DNA from 3 places in the Kandleria sp. genome. Region 2 is predicted to be linked to each of the others. Evidence: predicted binding sites of a transcription regulator. Region 2 holds the regulator's gene; each other region holds the start of a gene.
The links. The regulator HrcA, encoded in region 2, represses chaperone genes, less so after heat shock. The targets are predictions, from matches to a motif close to TTTTAGCACTNNNNNNNNNNNAGTGCTAAAA.

Region 1: the regulator HrcA is predicted to act here: its motif matches at 4,264-4,294, upstream of J6L95_RS10660 (ATP-dependent Clp protease ATP-binding subunit).
Region 3: the regulator HrcA is predicted to act here: its motif matches at 3,559-3,589, upstream of lon (endopeptidase La).

The regions. Positions count from the first base shown of each region.
Region 1 is NZ_JAGBIX010000097.1:49,334-59,992, reverse strand. It holds gene mtaB (tRNA (N(6)-L-threonylcarbamoyladenosine(37)-C(2))-methylthiotransferase MtaB) at 1-43, opposite strand, end outside; gene J6L95_RS10670 (hypothetical protein) at 55-819, opposite strand; gene J6L95_RS10665 (RsmE family RNA methyltransferase) at 797-1,549, opposite strand; gene J6L95_RS10660 (ATP-dependent Clp protease ATP-binding subunit) at 1,635-4,205, opposite strand; gene J6L95_RS10655 (Maf family protein) at 4,333-4,875, opposite strand; gene pnp (polyribonucleotide nucleotidyltransferase) at 4,868-7,009, opposite strand; gene rpsO (30S ribosomal protein S15) at 7,118-7,384, opposite strand; gene ribF (riboflavin biosynthesis protein RibF) at 7,474-8,391, opposite strand; gene truB (tRNA pseudouridine(55) synthase TruB) at 8,391-9,230, opposite strand; gene tyrS (tyrosine--tRNA ligase) at 9,297-10,523, opposite strand; T-box leader at 10,562-10,659, opposite strand, start outside.
Region 2 is NZ_JAGBIX010000052.1:637-11,295, forward strand. It holds gene J6L95_RS05525 (DAK2 domain-containing protein) at 1-1,276, opposite strand, end outside; gene J6L95_RS05530 (Asp23/Gls24 family envelope stress response protein) at 1,288-1,641, opposite strand; gene rpmB (50S ribosomal protein L28) at 1,875-2,063, shown strand; gene dnaJ (molecular chaperone DnaJ) at 2,137-3,264, opposite strand; gene dnaK (molecular chaperone DnaK) at 3,320-5,137, opposite strand; gene grpE (nucleotide exchange factor GrpE) at 5,153-5,695, opposite strand; gene hrcA (heat-inducible transcriptional repressor HrcA) at 5,700-6,740, opposite strand; gene hemW (radical SAM family heme chaperone HemW) at 6,857-7,945, opposite strand; gene J6L95_RS05565 (L-serine ammonia-lyase, iron-sulfur-dependent, subunit alpha) at 7,935-9,146, opposite strand; gene holA (DNA polymerase III subunit delta) at 9,151-10,110, opposite strand; gene J6L95_RS05575 (ComEC/Rec2 family competence protein) at 10,162-10,659, opposite strand, start outside.
Region 3 is NZ_JAGBIX010000058.1:12,127-22,785, reverse strand. It holds gene J6L95_RS06250 (alpha/beta fold hydrolase) at 1-580, opposite strand, end outside; gene J6L95_RS06245 (HAD family hydrolase) at 635-1,285, opposite strand; gene J6L95_RS06240 (HRDC domain-containing protein) at 1,381-2,283, shown strand; gene J6L95_RS06235 (GNAT family N-acetyltransferase) at 2,429-2,887, opposite strand; gene J6L95_RS06230 (TetR/AcrR family transcriptional regulator) at 2,896-3,426, opposite strand; gene lon (endopeptidase La) at 3,611-5,884, shown strand; gene J6L95_RS06220 (V-type ATP synthase subunit D) at 5,881-6,504, opposite strand; gene J6L95_RS06215 (V-type ATP synthase subunit B) at 6,497-7,936, opposite strand; gene J6L95_RS06210 (V-type ATP synthase subunit A) at 7,948-9,702, opposite strand; gene J6L95_RS06205 (V-type ATP synthase subunit E) at 9,723-10,313, opposite strand; gene J6L95_RS06200 (V-type ATP synthase subunit F) at 10,324-10,632, opposite strand; gene J6L95_RS06195 (ATP synthase subunit C) at 10,643-10,659, opposite strand, start outside.

The sequences.
Region 1 (10,659 bases), on a different contig from region 2:
TATTCACTTTACATCCTAATGTATGAAAAGCAACAGTTGGCATATATCATTCTCCTATTTCACAATTTTCATTAACTTCTTATAGATTTTATCATCGATAAAACCTTCTTTATGCATAACCATCAGCGCGTCTTTGTCACGCTGTTCTAAAAAACATTTTGTAAGTAGACGCAAGATATCCAAAGGAATATCTTCTTCATTATCTTTAGGCTTAATAGTAATGCTTAATATCATCTGGAAAGTATCTTTCTTATAAAAATACAAAGTTCCAAAATCTTTTGAATAAAAGACCAAACCTAATTCATCTTCAAAAACAAGTTTCAACGATGAAAACTTAGTACGATAGACACCCTTTCCATATAAGGCAAAAGGTGTATCCTTTGTCACATGGGCTTCATCGATATGTTCACGATGCTGCTTTAATTCAACCATCTGATAATCCAGGGTATACCAGTTATTGATCAACGGTTCATAGCAGGCGAGATAAATATCATTGCCATCGACATCAAGACAATGTGGACGAGTCGCAATCTGTGGCTTTAGATCTTGAGAAAACAATCTTCTTCTTTCATTATAATCAAGATACTGATACATATCATCTTCTGTTCTAAACATATCAAAAGCATCATCAATAATCTGCTTTGTACATAATGACTGCACCACAATCTCATAGTCAAATAGATCCTGTTCACATTTTATTTTAATAGGACAATTGACTCTTTCCAATAAATGACGATGCTTCTCCACATATTGATAAAGATCAGTCTGCTTGATAGCTGGCCTTTTTACATATTTATTAATCTTCCCTACGACCTTCACAATTTAGCTCCCTTTCATAACCAATTACACTCAGCATATAAAGTGGTGCTGTCTCACTACGAAGAATTCTTTTTCCAAGTCCGCACGCTTCAAAGCCCATCTTTTTCATTTCTTCTACTTCTTCTTCATCAAAGCCACCTTCAGGTCCTACAACGATGGTAATAGAAGATGTAAGACGATTCATCGCCTGCTTAAAAGTTGACTGTTCCCCTTCTTTGGCGGATTCTTCATAAGCAACAAGATTCACTTCTGATAAATAATCAGAAAGCTGATTCATCTTAATGCATCCTGTAAGTTCAGGTACAATCAAACGATAAGACTGCTCAGCAGCTTCCTGAATAATACGCTGATAACGTACAGCTTTCTTTTCCCATTTCTTTTCATCAACTTTAATTAAAGAACGACGAGATAAAAAAGGTACAATACGCGTTACCCCTAGCTCTGTCGCTTTCTGAATGACCTTTTCAAATTTATCACCTTTAGGTAACCCATAGACAAGTGTGACATCTACATCAAGTTCATGGTTATCATCCAGTGTTTCTACAATCTTAAGCAATCCTTCTGTGATATCAATAATCTCACAAAGATAGACATGCTTATGTGGATCAATGCAGATGACACGATCCCCTTCTTTTTGCCTCATAACTTTAGCGATATGCTTATGCATCACCGCATCCGCTTTAATGAGTTCATTATTGATTGATTCATCTGAAATAAAATATCTCTGCATAGCCATTCCTCCGACGTTCATAATAACACTTTTTTAATACTATGAAAAGAAAAATGGATTGACTTTATAAAGCAAAAGCACGTAGTTAATCTACGTGCTTAGTTAAGATAAAACCATTCTGATAATCTATCATAACATGATCATTTGGTTGAACAGTGCCTTTAATCATTTCTCTAGCAAGCAATGTTTCAATATGGGACTGAATATAACGCTTAATTGGTCTTGCCCCAAATGTTGCATCAAAGGCATCCAACTTAATCTGTGCTTTCGCATTTTCAGTTAAATCAAGAGTAATCTTCTTTTCATCAAGACGTGCTTGAAGCTGTTTGATGAACTTATCGATAATCTTGTAGACAATAGATTCATCAAGAGAATTAAACATGATTGTCTCATCAATACGATTCAAGAACTCTGGCTTAAAGTGAGTCTTTAATAAGTTATCAACTGCAGCTCTTGTTTCACTTGTATTTCCTTGTAGAAGATACTCAGAACCAAGGTTGGATGTCATGATAATGATTGTATTCTTAAATGAAACCACATTACCCTTAGAATCAGTTAATCGTCCATCATCCAATAGCTGTAATAGAATGTTGAAGACTTCAGGATGAGCCTTTTCAATTTCATCAAGAAGAACAATGCTGTAAGGCGCACGTCTAACTGCTTCTGTTAACTGTCCACCTTCTTCATATCCAACATATCCTGGTGGCGCACCTAATAAACGTGACACGCTGTATTTCTCCATGTACTCACTCATATCAATACGAATGATATTCTTCTCTGAATCAAAGAGCTGTTCAGCCAACGCTTTTGCAATTTCAGTCTTACCTACACCAGTAGGACCAAGGAATAGGAATGAACCAATTGGTCTTGCTTCATCATTGATACCAGCTCTGCTTCTTAAGATTGCATCAGTAACCTTAGAGATTGCTTCATCCTGTCCAATGACACGCTGTCTTAAGACATCTTCAAGATGAAGAAGCTTTTCTTTTTCAGAAGCCATCAATTTAGAAACAGGAATATTTGTCCATCTTGCAATAACTTCTGAGACAGTATCTACTGTTACTTTTTCTTGTAGTAAAGCATCATCATTTTCTTTTTTCTGTAAAGAGGCAATTTCCTTTTCAATAGCAGGAAGCTTTTCATATTTAATACGTGAAGCTTCTTCTAGATAACCTTGTGTCTCTGCCTGAGACATCTCTGTTTCAAGTCTTTGTTTTTGACTCTTTAACTCTTTAATACGATCAAGACCTGATTTCTCTACTTTCCATTTATCAGTCAAGCCTTTGATCTTTTCATCAAGAGACGCTATCTTCTCTTTAATTTCAGCTAAACGATGTCTTGTATCATCATTCTGATCTTCTTTTTCAATAGAAATACGTTCCATTTCTAGACGATTCTTATCTCTTGTAATGGAATCAAGTTCTTCTGGTAAAGAATCAATATCCATTCGAATAGAAGCACATGCTTCATCAATTAAATCAATCGCCTTATCTGGAAGATAACGATCAGTGATATAACGATCACTTAGATGAGCAGCCGCAATAATCGCATTATCGGTAATTTGTACCCCATGATGAGATTCAAATGGTTCCTTTAAACCACGCAATATTGCGATAGTATCATCTAAATCAGGTTCATGAACCATGACATTCTGGAAACGACGTTCCAAGGCTGCATCTTTTTCAATATACTGACGATATTCATCCAATGTTGTGGCACCAATACAATGTAGTTCACCACGAGCAAGCATTGGCTTTAACAAGTTAGCCGCATCCATTGCCCCATCTGTTTTACCAGCTCCGACAAGCTGATGAATTTCATCAATAAAGAGGATAATATTTCCTTCTGCCTTCTTAATTTCCTTAAGAACAGCTTTTAAACGTTCCTCAAATTCACCACGGTACTTTGCACCAGCTACAAGTGAACCTAAATCAAGTTCAAACAATGTTTTTCCTGCTAATGTTTCAGGAACATCATTCTTGAAGATACGCCATGCCAAACCTTCTACAATGGCAGTCTTACCAACCCCAGGTTCACCAATAAGAATTGGGTTGTTCTTTGTTTTACGAGAAAGAATCTGAATAACACGTCTGATTTCTTCATCTCGACCAATAACTGGATCAAGCTTACCTTCTCTTACATCCTTGATAAGATCTCTACCATATTTCTCTAATACTTCATAGTTATTTTCCGGATTAGGTGAATCTACCTTCTGTCCACCTCTCATTTCCTTGATGACCTTTTCAACTTCTTTTTCATTTAAACCAAACTTCTGAATCAATGATTTAATATCAGTTGAATTTGTATGGAAAAGTGCCAGAATGATATGTTCAATACTTAAATATTCATCACCATAAGATGACATGATCTTATTTGCTTCTCCAAAAAGATTATTAAGATCATAGCTCATACGCAGATCATTTTCACTAACGTGATTAACAGAAGGCTTCATATTAATACGATTATTAAGTTCGTCCATAACCTGATCTACAGGTTTATTAAGCTTCGTCAATACACGATAGAAAATACCCGAACTATCCTGCAATGCACTATATAAAACATGCGGTACATCGATGACCTGCTGAGAAAGATTCATCGCCATGTTAGCAGCATTGCTGATGGCAGTTCTTACTGCTTCTGTCATTTTTTCATTCATATCTATCACTCCTTTTAGCACTCTATATCTCTTTGTGCTAAATACAGTATAACATTATTTTTAGCACTGTCAATATAGAAGTGCTAAAAATAAGAGTGAAAAAAATACAGATGTTCCATCTGCATTTTTAGAGTTCTTTGATAATACGTTTTACCGGTAGACCAATGACAGTATCAATGTCCCCTTCGATATGATCCACAAACTTTGATGCTTCTCCTTGAATCGCATAAGCACCTGCTTTGCCTTTCCATTCATCATGGGAAAGATAGTCATCAATTTCATCTTGAATATCTTTAAAATACACCGCTGTTTCATCAATAAAGGAAATAATCATATCTTCCTTAAAGATTGTAACTGAAGTAAAGACAATCTGCTTATCATTTGATAATGATAATAAGATTCTTCTCGCTTCCTCTTTATCACTTGCTTTACCGATAATCTCATCATTATGAAAGACTGTCGTATCCGCACTGATCACGATGTCTTTAGGATATTTCTTATGAATAGGTTCACCTTTATCATAAGATAATTTCATCAGTCTGCTTTTTAGTGGCAGACTCTCATCTAGAACCTCATCTATGCAAGAGGCATCGACCATAAAGTCGATGCCTTCTCTTTTTAAAAGTTCTTTTCTTCTAGGAGAGCTGCTCGCAAGAATAATCTTACTCATCAGCTGCTTCTTCTTTCTTTTCTTCTTTTTTAACTGGACGAGGCATTAAGGCTTTCTTTGAAACATTGACACCCTTGTCAGTGATCTTTGTAACCTTAACTTTTACAATGTCACCTAACTTGATAACATCAGATACTTTTTCAGTACGATCCCATGCAACATCTTTTACATGTAAGAAACCGTTTGTTCCTGGGAATAATTCAATGAAGGCATATTTGTCTTCTACTCTGACTGCCTTACCATCATAGATTTCACCAACATTAGCTTTTCTAGTGATATCTTCAATCATCTTGACAGCCTTATCGATAGCTTCCTGGCTATAATGATAGATTGTTACTAAACCTTCATCATCGATATCAATCTTGACATCATCACATTTTTCAATGATATCATTGATTGTTTCTCCACCTTTACCGATAACATCTTTGATCTGGTCAACTTCAATACGCATAGTTGCATATTTTGGAGCATATGGAGATAAATGATCTCTTGGTGCAGGAATAGCTTCCAAGATAACATCCATGATTTCAGCTCTTGCCTTCTTAGCCTGAGCTAATGCTTCTTCTAAGATTTCTTTAGTGATACCATCGATCTTGATATCCATCTGTAAAGCACAGATACCTTTTGATGTACCAGCAACCTTAAAGTCCATATCACCTAAATGATCTTCCATACCCTGGATATCAGTTAAGATTGTATAGTTGTCACCCTTAGTGACAAGTCCCATAGCGATACCAGCAACTGGGCTCTTGATTGGTACACCAGCAGCCATCAATGCCATAGTAGAGGCACAGATTGAAGCCTGAGATGATGAACCATTAGATTCCAATACTTCTGCAACCGCTCTGATTGTATATGGGAATTCTTCTTCAGAAGGCATAACCTGACGTAATGCTCTTTCTCCTAAGTAACCATGACCGATTTCACGACGTCCTGGTGCCCCCATTCTTCCTGTTTCACCTACTGAATAAGGTGGGAAGTTGTAATGATGCATCCATCTTTTTTCTGTTTCATTTCCAAGACCATCGATCTTCTGGATTTCACTTAATGCACCTAATGTCACAACTGACATAACCTGTGTTTCACCACGAGTAAACAATGCGGAACCATGTACTCTTGGCAATAAATCAACCTGTGCATTTAAAGGTCTGATTTCATCAAGCTTACGACCATCTGGTCTAACTTTATCTTCAGTAATTAAACGTCTTACTTCTTCTTTTTCAAGATCATCTAAGACCATCTTTACCTGCTTGATTGTACTATCATGTTCTGCGATATCCGCATATTCTTTTTCTTCATAAGAAGCAACAACTTCTTCTTTTAATGCATCAATTGCGCCATATCTTTCAAGCTTACCTGGAATAGAGATAGCTGCTTTCATACGATCATTGGCAATTTCTGTTACATCATGAACAATTGTTTCATCCAATGTGAATAGAGGAATTTCCATCTTTTCTTTACCGCATGCTGCAACGATTTCTTCTTCAAAAGCAATTAATTTCTTAATTTCTTCATGACCAAATAAAATCGCATTTAACATTGTTTCTTCAGAAACTTCCTTAGAATCTGCTTCTACCATGTTAATCGCAAATTTTGTACCAGCAACTTCAAGGTTCAATTCGCTCTTTTCCATTAATTCAGGACCAGCATTGATTGTGTATTCACCATCAATTAAGCCCACATTAACACCAGCGATTGGACCATTAAAAGGAATATCAGACACTGATAATGCAATAGATGCACCAAGCATAGCTGCCATTTCTGGGCTCGCATTAGGATCTACTGACATAACAGTATTGACAACCTGTACTTCATTTCTAAACCCATCAGCGAACAATGGTCTGATTGGTCTATCAATCATACGTGCTGTTAATGTACCATGTTCACTTGGTCTACCTTCTCTTTTTAAGAATCCGCCAGGAATTTTTCCGACAGAATACATTTTTTCTTCATAAGTTACAGTTAATGGGAAAAAGTCTACATCTTTAGGTGTATTACCTGCACAAGCTGTAGAAAGGACTACTGTATCATCGTATCTGACAAGACAGCTTCCATTAGCCTGTTTTGCTAATTCACCTACTTCAACAGTAAGCGTTTTTCCATGAAATTCTGTACTAAATACTTGTTTCGCCATTTTCTCACCTCTACTATCCTCACCCCATGGTGATGGATTTCCACAAAATTAATTTACATTTATTAGAAAAATAGGAACATTGGATCTCCAATGTTCCTATTTTAATAATTATCTTCTTAAACCTAACTTGTCAACTAATGTTGTATATCTATCAAGGTCTTCACCTTTAAGATATTTTAACATATCTCTTCTACGTCCGATTTTCTTTAATAAACCACGGTTACCGTGTTTATCCTTTGGATGCTGTTTGAAGTGACCGTTTAATTTATTGATATCTGCAGTCAATAAAGCGATCTGTACTTCTGCTGAACCAGTATCTCCTTCTTTTCTTCCGTATTCTTTGATAATTGCAGTTCTTTCTTCTTTAGTTAACATGAATATGTCCTCCTTAATAATTATTACTTAGCTATTTCCAAGAACCGCGCTTGGAGGTGCGTGAATCCTAGCAATAGCCGCACTTGTAATTATATAGAATATTTCGTTATTGTCAATGTTTTTTTAATTTGTTCTTCATCCTTTTTAAGCTGAAGCTTGAGTTCTTCAATATTAGAAAAAGTCTTTTCATCTCTTATAAATTTTATAAATTCAACCTTAATTGTTTTACCATAAAGATCTTCATCTAAATCAAAGATATGCACTTCCAATAGATCATTAGAAAGTTCATTGAAAGTAGGATTGATTCCCACATTGCCCATTCCGTAATAAACGCGATCATTGAGTTTAACTCTTACGCCATAGACACCTCTTCTTATTACATAATAACTATCAAAATCAACATTGGCCGTAGGATAGCCTATCGTTCTTCCTCTCTTCTTGCCATGTACTACTTCTCCCCTGATTGAAAACGGTCTTGTCAAAAGACGATTCGCTTCTTCGACATTCCCACTTGTAAGCAGTTCTTTAATAAGCGTAGAAGATACTTTTCTCTTCTCATCATACATGATCGGTGCAATAACTGAGACTTCAAAATGCTGGTGGGATAATGATGAAACATCTCCCTTGTTCTTATGTCCAAAATGAAAATCAAATCCTACGACAAGATGATCCACATGTTTAAGATACTGATCAATAAAAGCCTGTGGTGAAAGCTTCGCTACATCCATTGTAAAGCGAATCACAAACAATGTATCAATCCCCATATCTGCTAATAGTTCAATACGATCATTAGAGGAAATCAATGACTGACATTTTTCATTCTTTAATAATGATAAAGGATGACGATCAAAAGTCATGATTGCACTTTTTAAGTGTTTCTCATCCGCAATCTTTTTCACTTCATCAACTAAAGCAAGATGACCTTGATGCAAGCCATCAAAAAAACCTAATGCCAGTGCATAATGTTCATCAGTAAGATACTCTTTATCAAGATATATGACATTCATTAAAAAAGACCTCTCATGCTTTTAAGATTTCCTTTTCCATCTGGACCATAGATTGCTAAAAGGGCACCGCTTTTTGAATAGACGGCAACCTGATGATCAATATCGCTCTTAATCTTTTTTCCAGTTGTGACAATACTATCATCTTCTACGACTATCTTATCAAAAGAAGAGAATGCCTCTTCTAATGAGATGATCTTGTATTCTCCCTGTTCTAACTCTGACAGCGTGATACAATCATCAATTCTAAAAGCACCTGATTGTGTACGGATCAGCTTTTTCATATGTCCAGGATAACCCAATGCTTTAGCAAGATCGACACAAAGAGAACGAATATAAGTTCCTTTTGAACATTTGACACGGAAGGTAATTTCATGTCCTTCTTCTTTAAGAAGTTCAATTTCCTTGATGTCTATATCACGCGGTTCAACTTCAATCTTCTTGCCTTCTCTTGCATATTCATAAAGCTTCTTCCCATTGACCTTAATAGCAGAATACATTGGTGGGACCTGCTTTTGTTTACCGATAAAAGAAGAAAGTACTTCTTCTAGATGATGATATCCTGTAAACTCTTTTTCACTAGTGACATCACCGCTTGCATCATAAGTTGTAGTTGAAGTTCCTAAACTCATTGTCGCAATATATTCCTTCTCATCAGCAGTTAAAAACTGCAAGGCTTTTGTAGCTTTATTGATACAAAGAACCAGTACACCTGTTGCATCTGGATCCAATGTACCCGCATGACCGACTTTTTTTGTATGCATGATTTTTCTTACCCGATTAACAACATCGTGGCTTGTCATGCCTGCTTCTTTATTAATAAGTAGAATTCCATTTTCCATTTTTTATCACCGGTGTCATTCTATCATAATCTTTCATTAAACAAAAGAAAGAAACCCTAAGGTTTCTTACTTGTGATTAATAACGAAATATTTTTTCTTTCCTCTACGGATAACTGTTGCTTTTTCGCCATAAGCGTTAGCTTTCGCTACTACAAATTTTTCATCAGTGACTTTTTCTCCATTGACCATCACTGATCCACCTTTTACAAACTGACGTGCTTCTCTGTTTGATGAAGCAGCTCCCACTTTTACTAAGGCATTTAAGATCATTAAGTCTTCATCTACTTCTACTGTTGGTACACCATTGAAGCATTCTTTTACCTGATCATAAGTTAAATCTTTAATTTGTCCGCTAAATAGCATCTGTGAAATAGCAACGGCTTCTTCATAGGCTTCTTCTCCATGAAGGAAAGTGATAACTTCTTTAGCAAGTGCTTTATGCGCTTCTCTTTTATGTGGTTCTTTCTTATGACTTTCTTCTAATGCTTCAATTTCTTCTTTTGATAAGAATGTTAAGAATTTAAGGTAATCAATAACCTTTTCATCTTCACTGTTAATAAAGAACTGATACATTTCATATGGTGAAGTCTTTTCACGATCAAGCCAGATTGCTTTTCCTTCAGACTTACCGAATTTAGTACCATCACTCTTAGTCAATAATGGCATAGTGAATCCTAATAATTCACTACCATCTTTCTTTCTTGCAAGTTCAATACCAGCAGTGATATTACCCCACTGATCCTGTCCTGCAACCTGCATATCTACGCCTCTTTCTTTATGTAATACGTAGAAGTCCATAGCCTGTAAGATCATATATGAGAATTCTGCATATGTGATTCCTTCATCTAGACGTCTTTTGATGATATCTTTATTTAACATGTAGCTGACATTGAAATATTTACCATAATCTCTTAAGAAATCAATGAAGTTCATATCTTTGTACCAGTCATAGTTGTTAACAACTTCGAAGCCAAAGATATCTTCAGCCTGTTTTTTTAGACAGTTGAAGTTATGTTCTACCTGTTCATAAGTGATCATTGGTCTTTCAGCAGTTGGCTTAGGATCACCAATTAATCCAGTTCCTCCTCCAACAAGAAGAATAGGATGATGTCCTGCATCCTTAAGTCTCTTACTAATCAAGAATGATGAGAAATGACCAATATGAAGACTATCTCCAGTTGGATCAGTTCCAATATAGAATGTTAATCCGCCATTGTTTAATTTGTCTTTAAGTTCTGGAGAAGAAACATCCTTGATTAAGCCTCTCCACACTAACTCTTCATAAATACCCATGTTGTTCCTCCTGTATATAAATAAAAAGAGAATTCCTCCTAAAGGACGAATTCTCGCGGTACCACCTTTATTTGTACATCTGTACACTCTCTTAGTTGATAACGAAGTCTCTCTCCGTCTAAGCTTTGCACTTAGC
Region 2 (10,659 bases):
ATGATGCTTCTGGGTTAAACATGATACAAGCTGATAATCCCTGAGGAATTGTCTTAGTAGGAATAACGATCACATCGATTTCATCTTCTAAGACAGTAGCAGCCTGCTGAGCTGTCATAACGATATTAGAGTTATTAGGCAATACGATAACATGTTTAGCATGTACACCTCTGATTGCTTTAACAAGATCTTCTGTAGCAGGGTTCATTGTCTGTCCACCTGATACGACATGATCACAGTGCAATTCTTCGAATGTTGCTTTAATACCGCTTCCTGCAGCTACTGAGATGACCGCAATGTCCTTTTCAGGAACTTCTTCGACAATCTCTTTCTTTTCTATATCTTTAGCATTAGGATTTTCAATATCTACACTCAAGAATTCACCAAAACGCTGAGCAATATTTAAGGCATTACCTGGCTTTTTAGTATAAAGCTTAGCTCTTACGATATTGCCATCCTGAACGATTGTAATACGTTCTCCTGGAATTCTTTCTAATTCATTCTGGAAGTTTTCTGCATTAAAGGCACTTTCTTTTCCTTCAGCGATATCAAGCATGAATTCTGTTCTATAGCCAAAGTTAGCCTTGATGCCAGCTTTTTCAGCTCTTTCAAGAGCCTGCTGATTTTTAACTTCTTCTTCATTAATATCAACACGTTCAATTTCTTCACCAGCTAATGCTGACATGAAACCAGTCAATACTAATAATAGCCCTGCTCCACCTGAATCGACTACGCCAACTTCTTTTAAGACTGGCAATAATTCCGGTGTACGATCCAATGATTCATTAGCTGCTTTAACGAAGTATGAGAAATAATCTTCGATTTCCATATCTTCTGTCACATAAGCCTTAGCCGCTTCTGCAGATTCTCTGATGACTGTAAGAATAGTTCCTTCAGTAGGTTTCATTACGGCCTTATAAGCCACTTTTGATCCCTGCATGAAAGCATCTGCTAAATCGTTGGCATTAGCAGTTTCTTTTCCTTTTAAGGATTTAGAAACACCTCTAAAGATCTGAGAAAGGATAACACCTGAGTTACCTCTTGCTCCCATTAATAATCCTTTAGATAATGTTTTTGCAATTTCATCAACTCTTTCACTCTGTAGACGTTCAACTTCAGTTGCTCCACTTGTAAAAGTTAATGACATATTAGTACCAGTATCGCCATCAGGTACTGGGAATACATTTAACGCGTCAATTTCAGGATGATTGTTATGGAGAACAGTTGCCCCAGTGACAATCATCTGTCTAAACATTTTTCCGTCAATGATTTTCATAACTTCCTCCATTAATCCATGACTCTGATACTTTGTACATAAACATTAACTGCTTCAATAGTAATGTCCAATGTTTTTTCAAGAACGTATTTTACTTTTTTCTGAACTTCATATACGATTTCAGAAATCTTTACGCCGTATCCGACAATTACATATAGTGAAATAATGGCACCTGTTTCACCATTTTCAACTTTTATACCTTTTGAATAGTTTTCTTTCTTAAGAAGATCATAGATCCCATCGATCATCTTCTGGCTAGCCATTCCAACTACCCCGTAACATTCAGTGGCTGCTCCACCACAAATCGTTGCAATGACATCATTAGATAATTCAATATGTCCAAGTTCTGTTGATTTTTGAATCATAATTATCCTCCTCTACCATTATGTTTGATATTTAAAATATTTTTTCTAACATAACATGCGTTTTTATTATAAAGTATGGCTATTAAAAAGGCAACAAAGATAAGATTATTTTATAATTTGAATACTCTCATTTCCATTTAAATTATGAATTTTTTTCGCAAAAGTAGTTGCAATTTCTAAATTGCAATGGTATTATGTTAAGGTATGTGAAAGCTTAAGAGGTGGTGAAGAAAATGTCAAGAAAAAGTCAGTTAAGTGGTAAAGGACCTATGACAGGTAACAATCGTTCTCATGCATTAAACGCTACTAGAAGAAGATGGAACGTTAACTTACAGAAAGCAACTATCATTATTGATGGTAAGCCAACTAAAGTAAAACTTACAGCTAGAGAATTAAGAACACTTAGAAAAAACGCTAGATAATAGAAGCAAGGATATGCACTGCATATCCTTTTTTCTATATATAAGCACAAAAAAGAAGGCCTACGCCTTCTTTTTATAATTTAAATGATTTCTTGAACTGATCAAAGATGCTAGATTTCTTAGAGGCATCCTGTAATTTCTTGTAAAGTTCCTTTTCCTGTTTAGTGAGCTTAGTTGGAACCTTAACTTTAACAGTGACATACTCATCGCCGTAAGTATTTCCTCTTAATGATTTAACACCTTTACCTTTTAATCTTAATGTAGCACCTGGCTGTGTTCCTTCTGGTATAGTCATGCTGACATCACCATAAACAGTTGGGACATCCACCTTGCATCCTAATGCGGCATCAGCAGGAGAAATCGGTACTTCAATTGCGATATTATCTCCTTGTCTTACAAAGTGTTTATGTGGTCTTACATAGATTTCTACATATAAGTCACCATTAGGTCCACCGTTGATTCCTCTTCCACCTTTTCCTGGTACTCTTAACTGCTGATGAGTATTGATACCTGCTGGAATTGTTAATTCTACAGTGATGTTCTTATTGTTATATCCTTTTCCTTTACAATCAGGACAGATCTTCTTAATTTTCTTACCTGTACCATTACAATCTGGACAGGCAGCTTCTCTTACGACTGTACCAAATGGTGAACGCTGCTGCATTCTGACTGTACCGCTACCACCACAGCGAGAACATGTTTCTACATCCTGTGGAGAAGCTGCACCTGAACCATGACATGTTTTACATGGTTCATCGAAATTGATTCTGATTTCTGTCTTTTTACCTTTAATGGCATCCATGAAATCAATTTCAAGCTGCATAAAGCGATCATCACCTTGACGAGGACCAGTTGGTCTTTGTCTTCTTTGACCTCCGCCAAAGAATGAACCGAAGATATCGCCTAGATCGACATCATCGAAGCCACCGAATCCGCCAAATCCACCACCGAATCCGCCAGCGCCTCCGCCATTTTGATCAAAGGCCGCATGTCCATAACGATCGTAGGCTGCTTTCTTATTTGCATCGGAAAGGACATCGTAAGCTTCCTGTACTTCTTTAAATTTTTCTTCAGCATCCGGTGCCTTATTGACATCTGGATGATATTTTTTGGCAAGTTTACGATATGCACGTTTGATGGTAGTTGCATCAGCACTCTTATCTACACCAAGCACTTCATAATAATCTCTTTTATCTGCCATCATTGAACCTCCTTATAATATAGTAGAAAGCCAAGGTCCCCCTTGGCTTATGTTTTTAGTTCTTTTCAGTGAAATCAGCATCTACAACATCATCATTGTTATTGTTGGCATTTGTAGCACCTGCATCCTGAGTAGCACCGCCCTGTGCATTCTGATACTGATATGCTGCCATCTGCTGAGCCATCTGTTCTAATTCATTCATACGAGATTCAAGAGTAGCCATATCGTTAGCATCTAAAGCTTTCTTTAATTCATCTCTTAATGATTCAGCCTGAGCTTTCTGGTCTGCAGAAATCTTATCTCCCTGAGTAGCCAATGATTTATCAATTTCATTGATCATCTGTTCAGCTTTGTTCTTAGTTTCGATATCTTTCTTCATCTTTTCATCTTCAGCCTTGTTAGCTTCAGCTTCTTTTACCATTCTATCGATTTCTTCATCACTTAAACCAGTTGAGTTCTGAATAGTGATAGACTGTTCTTTGTTTGTCTTCATATCTTTTGCTTTGACGTTAACAATACCGTTTACGTCGATGTTGAAAGTAACTTCAATCTGAGGAACACCTCTTGGAGCTGGTTCAATACCATCTAACTTGAATAGACCTAACTGTTTGTTATCTTTAGCCATAGATCTTTCACCCTGTAATACGTTGATATCAACAGCTGGCTGATTATCTGCTGCAGTTGAGAAAATCTGTGATTTAGTAGTTGGGATAGTTGTATTTCTTTCAATTAATACAGTCATTACACCACCCATAGTTTCGATACCTAATGATAATGGAGTAACATCTAGTAATAATACGTCTTTAACATCACCAGCGATGACACCACCCTGGATAGAAGCACCCATAGATACAACTTCATCAGGGTTAACTGACTTGTTAGGTTCTTTTCCTAATAATCTCTTAACTGATTCCTGTACAGCGATGATACGAGTAGAACCACCTACTAATAATACTTCATCAATTTCTGATGGCTGCATACCAGCATCAGATAATGCCTGTCTTACAGGTCCTTCAGTTGCTGAAACTAAGCTTGAAGTTAATTCATCAAATTTAGCTCTAGTTAATGTCATATCTAAATGTACTGGACCATTTGCACCAGCTGAGATGAATGGTAATGAGATCTGAGTCTGCATCATACCAGATAAATCTTTTTTAGCTTTTTCAGCTGCATCTTTAACACGCTGCATAGCCATGTTATCAGAAGAAAGATCGATACCCTGTTCTTTCTTGAATTCTGATACCATCCAATCCATTACAGCTTTATCAAAGTCATCCCCACCTAAGTGGTTGTTACCAGCAGTTGCTAATACTTCGAAAGTACCATCTGCTAAGTCTAGGATAGAAACATCGAATGTTCCTCCACCTAAGTCATATACAAGAACTTTCTGTTCTTTTTCAATTTTATCAATACCAAATGCTAATGCTGCTGCAGTTGGTTCGTTGATAATACGTTCTACATCTAAACCAGCAATCTTACCAGCATCTTTAGTAGCCTGACGCTGTGCATCATTGAAGTATGCAGGAACAGTGATAACTGCTTTAGTAACTGTTTCACCTAAGTAAGATTCAGCAGTTTTCTTTAAGTTCTGAAGAATCATAGCTGAAATTTCTTCTGGTGTATAATCTTTACCATTTACATGTTCTTTATAAGAAGTACCCATATGTCTCTTGATTGAAGACACTGTTTCTGGGTTAGTGACAGCCTGTCTCTTAGCTGCTTCACCAACAATAATTTCTCCGTTCTTGAATGCAACAACTGAAGGTGTAGTTCTAGCTCCTTCTGCATTTGCAATTACTTTTGCTTCTCCGTTTTCCATTACAGAAACGCATGAATTTGTAGTACCTAAATCAATACCGATAATTTTACTCATAGTCTTATCCTCCTATTACTGACTTACTTTCACAAGTGTTGCTCTTACAACACGATCTTTTAACATATAACCTTTCTGAAGTTCTTCTACAACCATATTTGGTTCCATTCCTTCAACTTCTTCAGTCATTACTGCCTGATGGAAGTTTGGATCAAATGGTTTACCTTCAGCTTCAATGGCTTTTACACCATTCTTTTCTAGAATCATTAATAACTGATCATGGATCATCTGATATCCTTTAAGGAAGTTCTTAAGATTTTCATCTCCTGCTTCTGCAGCTAATGATCTTTCAAAGTTATCAATGACTGGCAATAACTCTTCTACAAAGGACTGCATCATGAACTTTTTCTGATTTTCAAATTCAGTGTTCATTCTCTTCTTTGTATTTTCCATATCTGCAAATACTTTATAGTATTCAGTTTTCCACTTATTTGCTTCTTCACTTAAGGCCTTGATTTCAGCCTCAGGATCAGCTTCTTTTTCTTCTGGAGTATCCACTGTTTCTTCAACAGTTTCTTCTTCCATTTCTGTCTCATTGACTTTCTTTTCTTCTGCCATAGTTTTACCTCTCATCATTTTTTCTTTGCTCATCTAAGATGAGACTTTCAATATTCTTACTAATGTACTCTACTAGTGATACAACCTTTTCATATGGCATACGCGTTGGTCCAATCACCGAGATAGAGCCCTTCGAGCGGCTTCCCGTATCAAATGATGCAGAAATGACAGACACATCATTTAAGTCATCAAATGGTGTTTCATTTCCAATTCTGATTGTTACACCTTCTTCTTGAGTCAATGGCTCAAGAAGATTCCATGTCTGTGAATTTTCAAAAGCAGTGACAAGCTTTCTTAGCTTATTGACATCATTGTACTCAGGCTGATAAAGCATGTTATCTTTTCCTGAGAAGTAGATGTTGTTTTTAGCAAACTTCATGAATGCTTCTAAGAAGGCATTGAACAATACTTCATGTTCCTTCACTTTCACATTAAGAATTGGCTTCACATCATTTTCTAATTTCTCAATAACATTGTTAATGGGAACTCCTCTTAACGTTTCATTGATGACATCAACGCAGGCGCTTAAGTCATCCATCATATTCTCATCACGCACTGGGAATGTTCTGTTTTCGACATGTCCCTTATCCGTAACAATAATCGCCGTTGCACTCTTTCTCCCTAAAGGAATAAGTGTAACATTCTGAAAACGTTCGTAGCTAGAATTAGGTCCTAGCGCCACTGTTGTTAAATGAGTCAGCTGACTTAACATTTCGCAACATTGCTGAATAATTTCATTTAGCGAGCGGTTGGTGTCCGCAAACAAGGTAGATACCTGATTCTTTACTGTTTCATCCACATCCGGCTGAAGCAGTGTTTCCACATAGAAGTGATAGCCCTTCTTGGATGGCACTCTTCCTGAAGACGTATGCGTCTTATCAAGGTAGTGCTGCTTTTCAAGAAAGTTCATTTCATTTCTGATTGTGGCACTCGAATAAGGTAATTGATACTTTGTCATAAGAAGCTTACTTCCAACTGGCTCACCTGTCGCAATGAACTCTTCTACAATATATTTAAATATCAGTAATTGTCTTGCCGTAAGCATCTTTCTCACCTCTTTAGCACTCTTCTAATTCAATTGCTAAGTTCATTATACCTGTTTTTTTAGCAGTGTCAACAATTTAGTGCTAAATATTATCTGGCATAAAAAAGACCCCTGGATTAATCCAGGAAGTCCAATAATATAGTATTTAATATCTTTAAAGATTGTTTTGTACAATGAAGATGATTATTCTCTATCACAAGATAATCCTTGTTCTTCTCAATAGCTTTGCCATAGACTTCTTCTACATGTTTATGATAGCGTTCATAGAAATCACAAAGATCCAATCCCTCAAGTAGTCTTAATGACATCATGACATGATTGAACATCGTATCTTCTTCACTTAATGTCGTATAGCTTCTTGTATCTTTCCCTTTAATATATTGAAACAGCGCTCTACTATGATCAATTAATGTGTTATCGATCTTTCCCGATGCACCACTGCCTACACCATAATAGTTTTCATAATGCCAGTATACTTTATTATGTTCTGATTCATGATCTCCTTTAGCATAATTGGAGACTTCATATTGATGATAGCCCATCTTTTCTAATTCATTGACAATAAGATCTGAATAGTAGGCATCTTCATCTTCACTTAATCCTTCATAATGCTCATTATTTAATTTTGTCCCTTCTTCTAATATTAATGAGTAGTAGGAAATATGTTGAAGAGGGAGATGGCTTGCGACTTCTAGATCATAAAGAATATCCTCTTTACTTTGTGTTGGAAGTCCATACATTAAATCGATAGAAAGATTAGTTAACCCTTTGCTGTACGCATAAAAGATAACATCTTCTACCATGTCCTTATTATGAACACGTTCAATCTTCTTAAGCAGTTCTTCATTGAAAGACTGTACACCTAAGCTTAACCTGTTGATACGATAAGCAATTATCAAATCGATTTTTTCATGAGTCAAAGACTCTGGGTTTGCTTCTATGCAATATTCGATTGTTTTTTCATCATAGAAGCTTGAAAGCATCTGAAACAATCTTTCTAATTGATGAAGCTGAAGAGCACTTGGCGTTCCGCCACCAATATAGATTGTTTTCATCTTTGTAGCAGGTAGTTCTTTTAACTCTTCTTCAAGTCGATCAAGATAGTGATCGACAAGATCTTCTCGATAAAAGACTTTCGCAAAATCACAATAGCTGCAAATACGATCACAAAAAGGAATATGAACATACAGGGAACTAGTCTGCATGTATGTTCATCTCCTTCGCTAATCCTCCAAGCGATGTTTCTTTATAAGCTACATTCAAGTCACTTCCCGTTTCCTTCATAACCCGTACAACCGCATCAAAGGAAATCTTGTTCTTTCTCACATATCCTAGCTGGCTTGCCAGCATTGCAGCATCCACCGCGCGCATCGCCGCAAAGGCATTACGTTCAATACAAGGAATCTGCACATAGCCTCCGACAGGATCGCAGGTCAAGCCTAGATTGTGTTCTAGCCCCATTTCTGCCGCATAGTCAATGAGCTCATTATTGAGTTCCATGATCCATGCCATCATTGCAGAAGCCATCGCACACGCTGTGCCCACTTCCGCCTGACAGCCACCATCTGCTCCTGATATTGTCGCATTCATCTTTACCGAATTGCCAAACAATCCACCGATTGCTAGAGCCTTCACAAGATCTTTCTTGCTCATATTAAGTTCCTTATAGGCATAATAGAGCACTGCTGGTACCACACCGCTAGCACCACATGTCGGTGCAGTAACAATTGTATCGCCATCCGCATTCTCTTCTGCAACCGCATAGGCGTAGCTTGATACAAACAGTCTTCCTCTTTGCATAGGATTGTGTGTATTGAGTGCCTGATTGTACATATCTTTAGCAACGCGTTTGATCTGTAGCTTCCCTTGCAGTACACCGCTTTTATGTAGTCCACTTTGGACACATTCAAACATTGTTTCTAATACTTTAATAAGGTAATCCTGTATATCTTCTTCATCAAATTCAATAACATAATCATAAAGAGAAATGCCTTTTTCGTCACAATATGAAAGTATTTCCTGCATATTCTTATGCGGATAGACATGCTTATGCACCTTTTCCATATCACCTTTAAAGTAGACATCTCCTCCTCCAATGGAATAGACTTCTACTTTCTTGATGCACTCTTCTCCATGATACACATGAACAATCATCCCATTGGGATGATAAGGCAAGGCATCCGCCTTAAATGAAAATGTACAAGGCTTAGGAGAAAGGGTCTTTTCAATAATATGATCAGTAAGATGTCCTTTTCCTGTCAGTGCCAATGATCCATGCAGATCCACATGAAAATGGGTAGCCTGAGGAAATTCTTCCTTGATAATCTTTGCGATAGTCTGTGGTCCCATTGTATGTGAAGAAGAAGGACCAACTCCAATCTTATATAGTTCTTTTAATGACAGCATGTTTCTATGACTCCATATTCAATAAAAATAATTCAAGACCTCGCTGTTTATCTATTAAGCCAGTCTTGATCTTAATATCCAATTCAGAAAGGGCATTGAGCTTTTCTAGAAGCTCATTGATTTCGAAACCTTCCCCATTCTTTCTGATAGGATAAATGGCTCTTGGATTTAATCCACACATACGTGCTATTTCTTTATCCTGATATCCTTTTCGAGAAAGAAGTTTTACCTGATAAAGATTACGCAATGAATTAGCGATTAACCCAATGAGTGCAATAGGTTCATGATTGGTTACCATTAAGTCTTTATAGATCATCATGGTCTTATTTAAATCATGTTTTAATATCGCATTTGTTAAAGCGAAGACATCCTCTTCTAACGGCGCTGCTACTAGCTTATTGATATCTTCTACTTTAATATCTTTAGTATAAAGACAAAGCTTATCTACCTGATGAGAGATTTCATAGAGATCTTCTCCTATTCTATTTAATAATAATGTCAAAGCTTCATCTTCAATCTTGCATCCTCTTGAACGAATAGCTTCTCTTGTAGACTTATAAAGCTGATTAAATGATACATGATCCATTTCAAAAAACTGTGCATGTTTTCTTAATGTCTTCATGACCTTCTTACGTTCATCAAAATTCCCTTCATCATGATAAATCACAAATACTGTTGTGGGGTTATCATGTGAAATGTAGTCAATGAACATCGCTACATCTTTCTCATTGACCGTCTTTTGTTTCTTGGACGTAAGAAACAATGGTTCTTTCATAATAACCATCTTATATTCTGTTAAAAAAGGTGGTGTCTTGGCATCTTCCAAGACCTGAGACATAGGTGTTTCACCCATGTAGTAGCTCATGAGATTCATCTCTTCTACTGAGCAATGATACTTCTTTTTTAATTCGTCGAGCTTCTTTTCCATCAGAAGTCTTTCTACACCATGTATTACAATGTTCATCTTTCATCACCAGGATTTATTATATCGTTTTTCTTATATGAGGACAATCCATTAGCGATAAACAAAATAGTCATTTCCATAATGTCGAATGCAGAAGTTTCCATCCTTGTCGGTTCTTAAAATCATAATGCCTCTCTCCTTTAGTCTATTGATGACCACTCTACCAGGATGTCCATAGCGATTGTGTTTCCCTACTCCAATAAAGGCAATACGGGGATGGATCATTTCAAACAGCTTTACGCCTGAAGAGTTTGGACTTCCGTGATGAGATACCTTTAATACATCAACCTTAAGCTTGCCATATTCCTGATAGAGCTCTTCTTCTTTATGTGAAGAGATATCTCCAGTAAATAAATAATGTAATTGATGATAGCGACAATACATAACTAATGAATTATCATTCTTATCTTCACTTTTACTTGTCTTTAACATGCGTATATTAAGATCACCGATCTGTCTTTCTTTTTCATAATGATCTATGACATGATAAATGGGAAAATGTTCCTTTAGACTTTTTAATGCACCATAGTGATCATAGTCATGATGGGA
Region 3 (10,659 bases), on a different contig from region 2:
GAAGAAGAGAAGCAATTCTTAAGAAATCTTCTTCTTTAATCATATCCCTCTCTCCACCAAGAAGTAGCGTTGGTATCTTTATCTTCTGTAACATCTCTTCACTAAAATGAGGTTCTTCAAGCATCCACTTCGTTAACTTACGTTTTCTTCTTGCGACAGGATGATATAGACAAAATGGCAGATAGCCAATAACCTGCATTCTCATCAATAATCGATAAGGCCACTTAAGTGCTTTTACATCACTATTAGGTGCAAGCAATACCATATTTTTAAGACGTGAATCTTTTAAGGCGAGTGTCAGGGCTATATTGGCACCATCACTAAATCCGATGACATCATATTCATCTAAATTAAGTGAGTCTACAACAGACATCACATCTTTACTCATCTGTGAAAGCGAGAGCTCACCTTCTTTCACAGATTTCCCATGATAACGACTATCAATAAGAATCATCTGATATTCATCCTTTAAAGCATTGGCAAGTTCATAGAAAATAGTTCTATTTTCCTGATTGCCATGAAGGCAGATCACAGGTCGTCCTTCACCAATGCGTTCATAATAAATCTTTCCCATAACCATAGTTATAGTTTACCTCACTTCTGTATACGAAACAAATATTTTTGAAACGAATTATCATTCCTTGATCTCTTTTAATATTTCATCCATTTCTACTACATAATGGTCTGCAAGTCTTTTGATCTGCGGCTGATCTTGAATACTGTAGGCATCAAAGCATCCTACACTTCTAAAGCCTGCCGTCTTGACTGTTTTTAAGGCATGAAGCGCATCTTCAAATACTAATGTATTCTCAGGTGAAACATGCATCTGTTGACATGCCTTAAGGTAGATATCAGGTTCATTCTTACCTCTTCCAATTTCATCACTGGTTAAAATATCTTTAAAATAATGTCCCATATGATGACGATGAAAAGCCGCCTTTACTAATTCCTTATTGTTGCTGGTGGCAACAGTCATAGGAATATGCTTTTCTTGAAAATAATTCAATACTGATAATACCCCTTTTTTCACTGGAACTTCATTTAAATACATATCCCTTGAAATATGCATGATCTCTTTCATGATAGTATCCACATCTTCTTTAAGATGAAATTTATTCTTAATAAACAATGCCCCTTTTTCTAAAGGAAGATGAAACAGCTGTCTTGATATCTCAGGAGTCACTTTTACTCCCTTTCTATCTAAATAAAGCTGATCTACTCTTTCCCACATTGACAATGAATCAAACAATGTACCATCTACATCAAAAATAACGCCTTGTATCATATAAACACTCCTTTTAAACCATTCTAACAAATTTTCCATCTTATGTGTTATTTTCTTTTGGAACAGGCTACAATGAAATAAAGGAGGTCCTAGCTATGACATTTCAATTAAACGCTGATGGAGAACTACTCCTAAAACAGCTTAAATCACTTCGTTCCAAGATGGCAGACGAAGCGCTTGTCCCTGTCTACTTTATCTTTTCTAACAACTCCTTAATGGATATGATCATCAAGCTTCCTAAAACCAAAGAAGAGATGTTAATGGTTGAACGTGTAGGAGAAAAAGGCTATAACCGTTATGGTGAACCTTTTCTTAAATTGATCAATGAATTTACTAAGACCCATACTCCACCTTTTCATGAAGGGAAACCATTCAAGAAACCTTATCGTTCTTTTCTTAATAAAAAAGGAAGAGAACTCTTCCAGGGCTTATCTTTAATTAGAGAAGAAATCGCTAAACGCAATAATATGGAACCTTCAGCTCTTATTGATGATCAGACTATCACCAATCTGATTGTTCTTCTTCCATTTACAAGAGAAGAATTCATACGTATCATCGGGGTAAGAAAGGATACAAGAGAGCTCTATATGGATGTCTTTCTAGAATTTATTTGCGTATTTACCAATCATCAGAAAGAACGCTACTATCATATTGCGAATGATTTTCCAGAAGAGTTCTTTATCTCCAAAAATCAGGCGGAACGATTTGTCTACAAAGACTACCAGACTGCCAGTGAAATCGCCAAGGCTCTTTCTGAATTAAATAATGCCAATAAGATTATCAAGGCGACTGATATTACCAGAAGAATCAAAAAGTATGACTGTTACTACAACGATCCATTTGGACATATCATCATCACTGATGCCGGCTATAAATTTGGACTTGTAAAAGAAGAAAGAACTGGGAAAAAAGGCAAACATTACGAGGTTGTTCTATACAATAAAGAAGCCCAGAAAAAAATTGTAAATTGGTTTATAAAAGACATTTACAAAATCTGAAAAAAGTGTTATATTAACACCTGTCCTCGAAAGAGGACAGGAGAAAAGGTGGATGGTGTGTTTATACACACCAAGATGGAAGAAGGCAGTATAGCACAATAATAATAGCTATACGGAAAATGAGCAGTGGGAACTGCTCATTTTTTTATAAAATCATTTCCATTGTACGACTCTGTTCTTTCATGCCATTTCTTTTATAGAATTCATAGGCTGAGTCATTGCCTTCCCATACATGTAGAGTGATGTTATGGAAGTGGTTTTCTTTAGCATACTCTTTAGCATGTTCTAATAGCTTTTTACCAACATGATTTCCACGAGATTGTTCATCAACACATAAATCATCAATATAAAGAGTCTTGATGGGCTGCAATAATTGATTTTTAGTATAATCTCTGATTTCTGAGAAGAGGTAGCCTTGTACGCCCTCATCATCATAGACGAAAATCACATGATCTTCGTTTTTTAATAATCTTTCAAGATCATTCGCATTATACTTTGTTTCCTGCTTAAATAAATCTGGTCTTAATTCAAAGTGTACCTGATTGACCTGTTTTAATAGTTCAAGCAATCTAGGAATATCTCTTTCTTCTGCTCTTCTAATCATATTTCCTCCTATTTAAAGAACGTTCCTGAAAATAATTCATAAGTGATTTTTTCAATAAAGGACTGTTCTCTTTTTTCTTTTGTGACATAGGTTTTCGTGATGCTTAACATGCCTCCTGCCATAAATGAGGCAAAATATTCATCCTTGATAGCTGCTTCATCTCTCATATCGCAATGACAATGCAATAGGGACTGATAGAACATCTGATAAAGAAGCTGACCATAATCATTATCAATAAGCAGCTTAATAAAGCAGTAGTTTTCATTAAGATAACTGCTAAATGATGTGCATAGCTTTTGTAAAGTGACATCTTCATTGTATTGACACATCGCAAAAGGATAATTCTGTTTTAATTCATAAATAAGAATATTCTCTTTATTCTTAAAGAGTGAATAAAATGTCTGTCTTGATATATCCGCTTTCTTGCATAAATCAGAGATTGTAATATCCTGAAAGTTCTTTTCTTTAAGTAATGCGAAGAAGGCTTCCTTAATACATTTCTGAGACATCAATGCGGTCTTATTTTTGCCTTTATACACGTTTTACACCATCCTATCAAAAAAATTATACTCATCAAAGTTGACAGTTGTCAATTTTCAATGTATCATTTAATTAATCTTTGACAACTGTCAAAGTAACAAGGTTCCTATGAACCTATTTATTTCACATATGATTAGCACTACTATATATAGAGTGCTAAATAGTGCTAAGGAGGAATAGACTATGTTAATCATTCCCGTGTATGATACGGTTGTCATACCTTTTACAACTTTATACTTCAACATTGATTATTACAAGCGCATGACCGGTGTTGATCCTAAATCAGGAGCAGAAGTTCTCTTCGTATTCATGAAAGATGATACACCTTACAATGCCTTAACTGATGATAGCTTTGCATCCATCGGGGTACAAGGTGAAGTCCTAGATGAAGGACAGAGCGGCTTTGTCTCTATCAAGACAAGGGACCGTATGAATATCAAGAACGCGACTGTGACTGATCATCGCATTACCATTGAAGCCACAGAACGTCCTGATATTGAAGATCTTTCTGATGATGAATATAAAGAACACGTCAATACAATCAAGAATGCCTTACTTAACTCATTACAGTATTTTGAAGGCGGCAATATCTACCGTTCTTGGATTGTACGTTTACGTACAATTGAAGAAGTCATTGCGACTGGTGCTGGCTGGATGGATATTGAACCAGAGATGAAATATGAATTTGTAAAGACGGATTCTAAAAAAGAAAGAATTGCCCTTTATGAAAAAGTCATCTATGAAAATCTAGAAATGTATCGTGTTACTTCTGAAGCGAAAAATGCGCAGGAAGATGAAAACCAGAAGGTTTATCGTGAACAGGCCATCAAGAAACAGATAGATTTTCTTCAAAAAGAATTGGATGAACTTCATCCTGAAAATGTCAGTGAGACAAGAAAGCTTGAATTAAAGCTACAAGATTCTAAGATGAATGAAGAAGCAAGAACAGAAGCGACTAAAGCAATTAGCCGTATGAAACAGGAAGGTCAGAATTCACCTGAATATGGCCAGCTGTTCAATTATGTAGACTTCTTGACTGATCTTCCTTGGGAAAAATCAGATTCTTCTATTGATCTTAAAAACGCAAAAGAGATTCTTGATCAAGAACACTACGGATTAAAGAAAGTCAAAAAACGTATTCTCCAGCAGATTGCGGTTATGAGTCTTAATAAAAAACAATCAGGTTCTATCTTATTATTTGTAGGAGCTCCTGGTACTGGTAAGACAAGCATCGGACAATCTATCGCTCATGCCCTAGGACGTGAATATGTCCGTGTAGCACTTGGTGGTGTCAGAGATGAAGCGGATATTCGCGGACATCGTAGAACTTACATTGGTGCTATGCCTGGTCGTATCATGGATGCAATTCACAAATCGCATGCGTCGAACCCAGTAATGGTACTTGATGAAGTAGATAAGCTCTCTCAAAGCTACAACGGAGATCCTGCCTCCGCATTGCTTGAAGTTCTTGATCCAGAACAGAACTTCTCATTCACCGATCACTATATGAATGTTCCTTATGACTTAAGTGATGTCTTCTTCATCTGTACTGCCAACTCTCTTGATACCATTCCTGAACCTCTTCTTAACCGTATGGAAGTTATTCAATTCAATGGCTATACACCAATTGAAAAACTACAGATCGCAAAGCGTCACCTTTTACCAAAAGCGATCAAGACCATGGGTCTTGACGATCATCTCACAATCGATGATGAGACGCTTTCAACTATTATCAACGACTATACAATGGAAGCAGGCGTACGTGGTCTAAAGAAACGTATTGATACATTATGCCGTGAAGCAGCCATCAACATCGTTGAAGGAAATGGTGATATCACCATTTCTAAAGACCAGCTAAGAGAATATCTTGATATGCACCCTATCAGTCATGAACATGTTCATGAAATAAAACAGCCCGGTATTGTGACAGGTCTGGCCTGGACACAGGCTGGTGGTGATATATTATTTATTGAGACCGCGCTCACCAAAGGTAGCGGTAAGATTATCATTACTGGTCAATTAGGTGATGTCATGAAAGAATCTGCTCAGATTGCCCTTTCAATCGTAAAATCAAAATTCCCAGATCTTTCCGATGTCTTCAAAGATCATGATCTCCACATCCACGTTCCTGCTGGTGCGACTCCTAAAGATGGACCAAGTGCTGGTATTACTTTAACAACTGCGTTGGCCTCTTTAATTACTGGTCATCCTGTATCCCCTGAATTTGCGATGACAGGCGAAGTCTCTTTAAGAGAGACAATCATGCCTATCGGTGGATTAAATGAGAAACTGATGGCAGCTCAGCGTGCTGGAGTGAAGACAGTGTTTATTCCTAATGAGAATAAAGATGATCTTGATGATGTCGCTGATGAAATTAAAGATAAGTTAACAATCATTCCTGTTTCTCATGTAGATGAAGTACTTGAAAAGACAGGCATAAAAAAAGAAGCTCGTTAATGAGCTTCTTTCTTTTCTTTTTGACTTTTAATAACTTTCTGTCTTGTAAATTCTTCTCTTTCCTTTTCTTCAAGCGCATCGGAGATGAACTTGACAGTCTTTTCAAACTGAGGAATTGAGATATTCTTTAGAGCGTTAGCACGCTTTTGTGTCTGTCTGATTGCATTCGCTAATCGATAGACAGAGTTCTCTATTTCAGCAAGCTTGACCGTCAATTTCTTGACTTCTGAGAAGCAGAGATAAGCGTAGTCAACACGGGAGTTGGCGGTTTCGAAACCGTATCCGACACGCAATGGTGTTTCTTCGTATTCGATACGAGGAAGTTCTACTCCCATGACAGAACGATATTTTACATGAAGGCCATCGTCTACAGGAATATTTTCAGTTAAGTCACTGATGATCCCTACAGAAACGTTGGCATCTTTTAATGCTTCATATGCTTTCGCATAGGAATCTGTGATTTTATCACGGATTTCTTTTACATCATCAAGGAGAGTCATCATCTCCTTGATGAGTACGTTTCTTTTTTTATCAAGCAGATCATAACCAAGTTTCGCTAAGGCAAGCGAACTCTTAGTCGCAATAAGGTTTGCCTTAGTAGGGAATACTTGCTTAGCCATTGACAGCGTCCTTTAATTCCTTGATGACATTGCTTTCTTGTAAGCCGAAGTATTCAACAGCTTTTTCGTGATCATAGAACTGATCAAGAAGCTTGTTATCGAGACGATCCAATGAAGTTCTTGGCAATACGGACAAGAGCATCCATCCTAAGTTAAGTGTCTCTTCAATTGATCTGTTTTCGTCCCCTTGGTTAAGGAAATGCTGTTCAAAAAGACGACCAAATGTCATGAACTTTTTATCAGCTGCAGATAATTCATCTTCACCGATAACTGATGTTAAGGCTTTAACATCCTGTACATGGGCATAAGCCGCAAATAGCTGGTTAGCGACATCCTGATGATCCGCTCTTGTAAATCCTTCACCGATACCATCTTTCATTAATCGTGATAATGATGGTAATACATTAACTGGTGGGAAGATTCCCATTGAAGATAATTCTGGATCAAGAGTAATCTGTCCTTCAGTGATATATCCAGTTAAATCTGGTACTGGATGAGTAATATCATTGTTAGGCATTGTTAAGATTGGAATCTGTGTAACAGATCCTTTTGCTCCTTTAGCAATACCAGCTCTTTCATATAATGAAGCAAGATCTGAGTAAAGGTATCCTGGATAACCTTTACGTCCTGGGATTTCACCCTTACTTGAAGAATATTCACGTAATGCTTCACAATATGAAGTGATATCTGTATAGATAACTAGAACATGCATATCATGTTCAAATGCTAAGTATTCAGCTGCTGTTAATGCACAACGTGGTGCTAATGTTCTTTCAATGATTGGATCATTTGATAAGTTTAAGAACATAACAACATGGTCCATAACACCAGCTTCTTCAAATGATCTTCTGAAGTAGTTAGCGACATCGTTTGTAACACCCATTGCCGCAAAGACAACCGCAAATTCTTGTCCTTCTTCAGCGACCTGAGCATTCTTAACGATCTGTACAGCTAACTGGTTATGAGGAAGACCTGAACCTGAGAAGATTGGCAGTTTCTGTCCTCTGATAAGTGTTGTTAAGCAGTCAATAGATGAAATACCAGTGTTGATATAGTTCTGAGGATATGTACGAGAAACTGGATTCAATGGCTGACCATTGATATCTGCACTCTTTTCTGCATAAATATCTCCAAGACCATCAATTGGCTTACCTGCCCCATTGAATACTCTTCCAAGCATTTCTTTTGAAAGAGATAATTCCATAGGTTTACCTAACAATCTTGTTTTTGTATTCTTTAATGATAATGAGTTTGTTCCTTCAAAAATCTGGATGACAGCCTTGTCTCCTTCAATCTGAACAACACGACCCTGTCTTTTTGATCCGTCCTGTAAAACGAATTCTACCATTTCATCGTATGATGCATTCTTTACGTGATCTAATACGACTAATGGTCCGTTAATTTCACTTAATCCAACATACTGTAGTGCCATATAACTTCCTCCTAGTCAATAGATGCACAAACTGCATCAATCTTTTTATAGTAGTCATCAAATAATTCTAGATGATCGTTTGGAACATCATATTTGATTTTAACAACATCATCGAAAATGCCTGTTTCAATAAGCTGACGAATAGGTTTACCATCCATGACAACTTCCTGGCATTTTTTGTATAAATAAACGATGACTTCCATCATCTTTAACTGTTTTTCAAGTGGTACATAAGTATCATCTTTATGGAAAGCATTCTGCTGAAGGTATCCTACACGGACAACTCTGGCAATTTCCATTGTCAATTTCTGATCGTCAGGTAAGACATCGCTACCCATTAACTGAACGATTTCCTGAAGCTTGTTTTCTTCAGCTAAGATTGAAGAAAGCGCCTGACGGTCCTGCATGAACTTAGATCCAACATTTTTGCTATACCATCTTTCAAGATCAGGAATATATTCTGAGTATGACTGATTCCAGTTGATCGCAAAGTAATGTCTAGCATAAGCTAACGCTTTATCCAATGCCCAGAATGTACGTACGAAACGTTTTGTATTCTGTGTAACTGGTTCAGAGAAGTCAGAACCCTGTGGTGATACGGCACCGATGATTGATACGGAACCTTTTGTATCATTAAGGTTTTCCATGTATCCAGCTCTTTCATAGAACTGTGATAATCTTGAAGGAAGATAAGCTGGGAATCCTTCTTCAGCTGGCATTTCTTCAAGACGACCTGAGATTTCTCGTAATGCTTCTGCCCAACGAGAAGTAGAGTCTGCCATGATCGCAACATGGTATCCCATATCACGATAGTATTCTGCAAGTGTTACACCTGTATAGATAGATGCTTCACGAGCGGCAACTGGCATGTTTGATGTATTGGCAATAAGAACAGTACGATCTACTAATGGCTTATTTGACTTAGGGTCAATCAATTCTCTAAATTCTTCAAGAACCTGAGTCATTTCGTTTCCACGTTCACCACATCCTACATAGACGATGATGTCCGCATCACACCATTTAGCTAGCTGGTGCTGTGTCATTGTTTTACCAGTACCAAATCCACCTGGGATAGCTGCTGTTCCCCCTTTAGCAATTGGGAACAATGTATCAATAACACGCTGTCCTGTTACTAAAGGCATAGAGATTGGTAATCTCTTCTTTACTGGTCTTGGCTGCTTGATTGCCCATTTCTGGCATAATGTCAAGTTAAGATCAGTACCATCTTCTAATGTTAAAACGACAACAGTATCATTGATACGATACTGACCGTTTTCTTTTACTTCCTTGATAGTCCCCTTCACATATGGAGGTACCATACATTTATGAGTGATAAGATCAGTTTCTGGAACTGTCGCATAGACATCTCCACCTTCTACTTGATCTCCTTCTTTTACACAAAGTGTAACATCCCATAATTTCTGTGTGTCCAAAGGTTCTACGTGGCTTCCTGTAGGAATAAATGCGCCACTTTCTTTCGCAATTTCTTCAAGAGGTCTTTCTACCCCATCGAAGATATTTCTTAAAATACCAGGCCCAAGTGTAACTGAGATAGGCTGTCCAGTAGGATATACTGGTTCACCAGGTCTAAGTCCAGTAGTGGACTCATAAACCTGGATGACAGTCTTTTCTTTTGAAATAGAGATAACTTCAGACATCAGTCTTGCATGACCGACATAAACCATTTCCTGCATAGAGAATGTATCTGAGTTCTTAACTGTTACAACGGGTCCATTGATTGAATAAATAACATCCTGATTATTCATATCTCTTTCCCCTTTCCACACTATTTAATCATTAAACCAGAATGAGCTGCGAACCAGCCTCTCTGATTTTCCAATGCAAATTCTAATGTTTCATCTACTACAACTGATGTAACCTGATCTTTTAGAATAAATCCACCAATTGTAATGTCTGATGTTTCTTCAACTTGAAGATCTTTACCATAGTTCTCTTTGATCATATCTACATAATGAAGATCTTCACTTCTGATCATAAGAACTGGTTCAGACATATCTTCTTCGCTAGCCGCCTTAGCTTTACGAGAAAGATATTCACCATATTCTGGTGTTGTCGTAAAAGCAACAAGCTTTTCTCTTGCGGCATCGAAGATTGTTTTTACATACTCATCTCTTTTAGCGATAAGTGCCTTTGTTCTTTGTGTATGAGTTTCAGAAATTTCCTGTGAAGCTTGTGACTGAATATCATCAAGTTCCTGTTTTAAGCGTAGATCAGCATCTTTCTTTGCTTCTTTCTGCATAGAAACCATAGCTTCATCTTCCATGGCTTTTACTTCAGCCATGATCGCATCAATTTCTTTCTGAGACTCTGCTTCAATTTCTTTCTTCATAGAAAGAAAAATCTCTGTATCCTGCATAATCTCTCTCCTATAGTTTTACGCCAATGGCTTCTGATACATATCCATCGATAGCTTCACCAATCTTAGAGTGACCATGTCTATCAGGAATTTCTGTAATCAGAGGTTCTGGCTGTTTTAATTTAATTTCAGAAATAACATCCGGTGCTAATTCAATCAGTTTGGTTGTCACAAGGATAACTGCAATATCTTTCTGTTTCTTCTTTTCTTCAAGAAGAGAAAGAAATTCATGACGTTCATGTACAACTTCTCCTTCGATACCCACTAATCTCATAGCTGTCAATGTATCGATGTTATCACTGATCAAATAGAACTTCATCTCTGAACTCCTATAATGCGTTGATAA